DNA from 2 places in the Streptomyces sp. NPDC002057 genome. Region 2 is predicted to be linked to the other one. Evidence: riboswitches for the same ligand, from Rfam matches in the RefSeq annotation. Region 2 holds a riboswitch; the other holds the start of a gene.

Region 1 (3,197 bases), on a different contig from region 2:
TCCGCCGCCGGGTTCTTCTCCGAGCGCCCGGTGGAGGTCCGTTACGTCTCCGCCACCGGCCCCGGTACCGTGACCGCGGCCTACGGCACGAAGGTCCGCGTCGACCACCCCTGGGCCCCGCACCGGGCCGACCTGCTCGTCGTGCCCGGCGGCGGATACGCGCGGCGCGACAGCCCCGGCGTCCGGGCGGAGATCGACCGGGGCACCCTGCCCCGCGCCCTGGCGGCGGCCGCCCGGCCGGGGCTCACCGTCGGCGCCCTGTGCACCGGCGTGATGCTGCTCTCGGCGGCCGGGCTCACCCGTGGCCGCCCCTGCACCACGCACCACAAGGCCCGTCCGGACCTGGAGCGGCAGGGGGGTGTGCTGAAGAAAGCCCGGGTGGTCGACGACGGCGACCTGGTGACCGCCGGCGGCATCACGTCCGGCCTGGAGCTCGCCCTCTGGCTGGTCCGGCGCGAACTCGGCCCCGACGCGGCGAACGGCCTGGAGACCATGCTGGAGTACGAGGCCCGGGGCACCGTCTGGACGCGCGACCGGTAGGCCGTCACGGAGGGCGCGGGGCCGACGCGGGGCGGGCCGGGCGGGTCGAGGCGGTTCGGGGCGGTTCGGGGCATGAAAAGGCCCGGTGCCGGACACGGGGGATCTCCGGCACCAGGCCTCTGTTGAAGATTCTACAGACTCGGTGGGTGTGTACGCACCACACCCCACCCCGCCGCCGTCCGCCCGCCCCCGGGGCGAGACGCGGACCCCGCGCGGCCCTTCCTCGAACGGGGTTCACGTGGGAGTCCGCCGGCACCGGTCGGGGTGCGGGCAACGGGCGAACGACGGGCGAACGGGGTAAAAGTCCCCTGAGGCGTGAACGCGGCCGAGCGGGGTCCCCGCCCCCTCGGCCGCGCCACCGGTGACGACGACGAGGAGGCCGCCGTGGAGGGCAGAAACATAGGGTTCGTGCATTCCTTCAACCGCGCCGGCGGGTACGGATTCGTCGTTCCCGTGGGCTCCGAGGAACAGGTCTACTTCAGCGCCGAGGACATCGAGGGGGAGGAGCGGTCGCTCTCCGAGGGACAGCAGGTCTCCTTCGTCCTCGTCCTGGGCGAGGGCCGGTTCGAGGCGAAGGAGCTGCGCGTCTGACGCCCCGCCGGCACCTCTCCGCCACCGGCGGCGCCCCCGGGCGGGGGAGCGGGCCGGTGGTAGTGTGCCGAGGCCAGTCGCACCTTTGTACGCACCCGAACGGGTTTGTGCACGGGTCAGGGAATCCGGTGCGAGACCGGAACTGACGCGCAGCGGTGAGGGCGACGGGCGGAGCATCGGCCACTGGGCGGCACGACAGGCCCGGGAAGGCGCTCCGTCCGGCTGACCCCGAGTCCGAAGACCTGCTGGCGGCCCCGGCGGCACGCTGTCGTCCGGGGAGCACCGTACGACAGGCTCCGCGAATGAGCCGTGGCCGCAGAGGAACATCCCGTGCCGCTCGCACACCCCGTCCGCTCCGCCGTGCTCCTCCTGGCCGGCGCACTGCTCCTGACCACGACCGGATGCGGCGGAGGGACCACCGCCCCGGCCGCGAAGGAGCCGGCCGCGGGACCGGGGCAGGGCTTCCCCCTGACGCTCGCCGACAACTGCGGACAGCGGGTCACCGTCGACCGGCCGCCGCAGCGGGCCGTCGCCCTCGACCAGGGCGCGGCCGAGATCATGCTCTCCCTCGGCCTCGCCGACCGGATGGTGGGCACCGCCACCTGGACGGACCCCGTCCTGAAGGGCCTGGAGAAGGAGAACGCGAAGGTTCCGCGCCTCGCCGACCGCTACCCCTCCTTCGAGAAGGTCCTCGACACCGAACCCGACTTCGCGGCCGCCTCCTTCGCGTACACCCTCGGCAAGGGCGGGGTGGCGACCCGCGACCGGTTCGAGAAGCTCGGCGTCCCCACCTACCTCTCGCCGACCGACTGCGTCGGCAAGGACAACAGCGGCGACGGCGACGGCGTCCGCACCGAACCGCTGACCATGGAGACGGTCTACGGCGAGATCCGCGACCTCGCCGAGGTCTTCGCGGTGCGCGAGCGCGGCGAGAAGCTCGTCGCGGACCTGAAGTCCCGGGTGGCGAAGGCCACCGCCACCGGCGACTTCGAGGACGTCACGGTCCTCTACTGGTACGCCAACGCCGAATCGCCCTACATGGCGGGCTGCTGCGGCGCCCCCGGCATCGTCACCCGCGCCCTCGGCGCGAAGAACGTCTTCGACGACACCCGCGAGGAGTGGCCCCAGATCAACTGGGAGAGCGTCGCCGACCGCGACCCCGACATCCTCGTCATCGGCGACCTGACCCGCCGCTCCCAGTCGGCCGAGAGCGCCGCCAAGAAGATCGAGTTCCTGGAGTCGGACCCGGTCACCCGGAACATGACGGCGGTACGGGAGAAGCGGTACGTCCTCCTCAGCGGCCAGGCCCTCAACCCCACCCTCCGCACCGTCGAGGGCATCGAGAAGGTGGCGGCCGCGCTCCGCTCGTACGGTCTCGCGAAGTGACCGCGACCCCGGTCGCCGGAGCCGCCGCCGTCGTACGCGGCGGGGGCGTGGCGCTGCTGTGGACGGTCGTGGGACTCGCCGTCCTGGCGGCGTCGGTGGCCGTGGCGATCACCATCGGGCCGGCGGACATCGGCGTCGGCGACGTGTGGTCCGTCGTCGCCGCCCACCTCGGCGGGGGAGCCGCGGAGGTCTCGCCGATCCGGGACGGCATCGTGTGGGACCTGCGGCTGCCCCGCACCCTCCTCGCCGCCGTCTGCGGAGCCGGCCTCGCCGTCTGCGGTGCGGTGATGCAGTCGCTGCTGCGCAACCCGCTCGCCGACCCGTTCGTCCTCGGAGTCTCCTCCGGCGCCTCGACCGGCGCGGTCGCGGTCGTCGTCCTCGGCATCGGCGGCGGCGTCCTCTCCGTCACCGGAGGGGCGTTCCTGGGCGCCGTGTGCTCCTTCGCGCTCGTGCTGCTCCTCAGTCACACCCTGGGCGGTTCGACGGACCGGGTGGTCCTCTCGGGGGTCGCGGCGATGCAGCTCTTCTCCGCCCTCACCTCGTTCGTCGTGATGACGGCCGCCGACGCGGAGACCACCCGCGGGGTGCTGTTCTGGCTGCTCGGCTCGCTCGGCGGGGCGGGCTGGGGCGATGTGGGGGTGTGCGGCGCGGTGCTCGCGGTGGCGCTGCTCGTCTGCGGC
Region 2 (3,197 bases):
GATCTACGCGCACGCGAAGCTGCGCAGGTTGCGCCGGGAGCGGGGGATGAACCAGGTGGAGCTGGCGCGTGCTCTCGGTCTGTCCACCAGCTACCTGAATCAGATCGAGCACAGCCGGCGCCCGCTGACGGCGACGGTGCTGATGCGTATCGCCGAGGTCTTCGGCATCGACCCGGAGTTCTTCTCCGAGGCGGACGAGGAGCGTCTGGCGACCGATCTGCGCGCGGCCCTGGGGGACGAAGCCTGCGGCACGTCCGTACCGTCGGACGAGATCACCGATGTGGCCCGTGACCATCCGGAGGTGGCACGCGCCCTGGTCGCCCTCCACCAGCGGTACAGGGACGCCTCCGAACGTGTGGCGGCTCTGGCTTCACCCGAGGACACCGCAGGTCTGCTGCCCGCCGAACCCCACGACGAGGTGCGGGACTTCTTCTACGCCCACCACAACCACTTCGCCGCCCTCGAGAGGGAGGCCGAGTCGACCGCCGCGGCCCTGGGCATCGGTCGGGCCGGTCGCGCCGCGGAAGCGCTCGCCGATCGCCTCGCGGTCGGGCACGGCATCAAGGTGCTCCAGGCGGGCCCGGAGAGGTCCGCCGATGCCCGGCGGTTCGACGCCGAGAGAGGCCTGCTTCTGCTGTCGCCCTGGCTCAGCGAAGGACAGCGCGCCTTTCAACTCGCCACCCAGCTGTCGTTCCTGGAGCACGGACCGCTGCTGGACGAGCTGGTGGAAGCGGCGGGGCTGGCCTCGTCCCAGGCGGAGGGCCTGGCCAGGATCGGTCTGGCCAACTACTTCGCCGGCGCGGTCCTCATGCCGTACACCGCATTCCACACTGCCGCCGAGAAGCTCCGCTACGACATCGAGCTGCTCCAGGCCCGCTTCGGCGTCGGCTTCGAAACCGTCTGCCACCGCCTGTCCACCCTGCAGCGTACGGACCGCCGCGGCGTCCCCTTCTCGTTCCTCCGCGCCGACCGCGCCGGCAACATCTCCAAGCGGCAGTCCGCCACCGACTTCCACTTCTCCAGGCTGGGCGGGACCTGCCCGCTGTGGACCGTGTACGAGGCCTTCTCCGCACCCGGACGCATCCTCACGCAGGTTGCCGAAATGCCGGACGGCAAGAAGTACTTCTGGATCGCGCGCACGGTCACCCGCGGCGGATTCGGCCACCACGCCCCGCGGGCCGACTTCGCCGTCGCCCTCGGCTGCGAGCTGCGCCACGCGCCACGCATGGTGTACGCGGAAGGCATCTCGCTCGATGATCCGCGCGGCACCACCCCCATCGGCCTGGGCTGCCGGATCTGCGAACGGCAGGACTGCGCCCAGCGGGCACGGCCCCCGGCCGGCGGCGTCCTCGCCGTTGACCCCGACCGGCGTACCCACGTCCCGTACCCGGTGGTCGGCGAGCTCTGACACCGAGGGGCCCGCGCCCGGCGGCGTGGCCACACATTCGTCTCATTTTCGGGTCTGAATGGTGGACTTCGCTGGTGGCAGGAGACGTCGTAAGAGGGAACCCGGTGGGAATCCGGGACTGCCCCGCAGCGGTGAGCGGGAACGACCGCCGTCATACGCACTGGGACCGGAGAACGGTCCTGGGAAGCGACGGCCAGTAGGTGTCCTCCACGAGAGGGCGTGCCCGCGAGTCCGAAGACCTGCCCGTTGCCCGCACGCGGACGATTCCGCGCGCGGACATTCCGGTGACCTCGTGGGCGGGTCGGCGTACACGACGAGTGGCACGTGCGGATTACTCTCGCGACGTGCTTCGCGCGTTCTGGCGTTCCTTCGCGTCCATGTCCCGGTTCCGGGGTGTTCTGGACACATCTCGCGAAGGAGAGTTCCGTGACAGCGAAGCCCGCGGCAGCACGAGCCACCGTGTACGGCTACCCCCGCCAGGGTCAGAACCGCGAACTGAAGAAGGCCGTCGAGGGCTACTGGAAGGGCCGCGTCACCGCGGATGCCCTCCAGCGGACTGCCGCCGACCTGCGCCGGTCGAACCGGCAGCAGCTGACCGACGCCGGTATCCACGAGGTCCCGACCGGTGACTTCTCGTACTACGACCACGTCCTGGACACCAGTGTGATGGTCGGCGCGATCCCCGAGCGGCACCGTGCGGCCGTCGAGGCGGACCCGCTCGACGGGTACTTCGCGATGGCCCGGCACCCGGGACATCGCACCGCTGGAGATGACCAAGTGGTTCGACACCAACTACCACTACCTGGTGCCCTGGCTCGGACCCGACACCGTCTTCACCGCCGACTCCCGCAAGCAGGTCGCCGAGCTGCAGGAGGCCCTGGCACTCGGACACACCGCCCGCCCGGTCCTCGTCGGCCCCCTCACCTACCTCCTGCTCGCCAAGCCCGCCCCCGGCGTCGCAGCCGACTTCGAGCCGCTGACCCTCCTGGACCGGCTGCTGCCCGTGTACGCGGAGGTCCTCGCCGATCTCCGCGCCGCGGGCGCCGAGTGGGTGCAGCTCGACGAGCCCGCCCTGGCGCAGGACCGCACGCCCGCCGATCTGAACGCCGCCGCGCGCGCCTACCGCGACCTCGGCGCGCTCACCGACCGGCCCAAGCTGCTCGTCGCCTCCTACTTCGACCGGCTCGGCGACGCCCTCCCCGTACTCGCCGCCGCTCCCGTCGACGCCTCGCCCTCGACTTCACCGAGCGCGCCGAGGGCAACCTCGAAGACCTCGCCGCCGCCGGCGGCCTGCCCGGAGCACCCGCACCAGATGCACCGCACCCTCGGCGACACACGGGTACGTGCCGTCGACCTGTTGGCCGTACGACGCCCCGGGTCTCCCCCGCCGAGTGCCCAGATCCGTTCCACCGTGGCTCTCGCTCTGGAGTACTCCGCCGCCTGGCTGCGGGGACGGGGCGCCGTCGCCGACGGGCCGCGGGAAGGCACGGCGGCCGCTGAGCCCGCCCGCGCCCGGCTCTGGCAGTGGCGCAGGCAGCGGATGGTCACCTCCGCTGAACTCCGCGAGCTGATCGACACCGAGTGCACGTCGTCGGACCGCGCGCACCCCGGCCGGCCACTGATGGAGGCTCGTGAGTTCCTCGAACGGGCCTTCCTCTCTGACGAGTTGCCGCCCTTCCTGACGACCGAGGCATACCGCCGGCACCTCATTTCCCGGACGGCGGTCCCGTCATGACTCCGCCTGCGGCGCCGGCCGGCGCACCGGGCGCCGTCGGCCAAGGCGGCGCTG

The links. Region 2 has a riboswitch for cobalamin ahead of ABT129_RS32400 (5-methyltetrahydropteroyltriglutamate--homocysteine S-methyltransferase). Riboswitches for the same ligand answer to the same signal wherever they lie in the genome.
Region 1: it holds a riboswitch for cobalamin, as region 2 does, so the genes downstream of both, ABT129_RS21740 (ABC transporter substrate-binding protein) here and ABT129_RS32400 (5-methyltetrahydropteroyltriglutamate--homocysteine S-methyltransferase) in region 2, are expected to answer to the same signal.

The regions. Positions count from the first base shown of each region.
Region 1 covers NZ_JBEOXR010000028.1:9,601-12,797, forward strand. Annotated here, with positions in the region: gene ABT129_RS21730 (DJ-1/PfpI family protein) at 1-540, shown strand, start outside; gene ABT129_RS21735 (cold-shock protein) at 856-1,131, shown strand; cobalamin riboswitch at 1,204-1,381, shown strand; gene ABT129_RS21740 (ABC transporter substrate-binding protein) at 1,462-2,517, shown strand; gene ABT129_RS21745 (FecCD family ABC transporter permease) at 2,514-3,197, shown strand, end outside.
Region 2 covers NZ_JBEOXR010000059.1:32,337-35,533, forward strand. Annotated here, with positions in the region: gene ABT129_RS32395 (short-chain fatty acyl-CoA regulator family protein) at 1-1,408, shown strand, start outside; cobalamin riboswitch at 1,451-1,669, shown strand; partial or broken gene ABT129_RS32400 (5-methyltetrahydropteroyltriglutamate--homocysteine S-methyltransferase) at 1,835-2,707, shown strand; gene ABT129_RS32405 (hypothetical protein) at 2,721-3,143, shown strand; gene folP (dihydropteroate synthase) at 3,140-3,197, shown strand, end outside.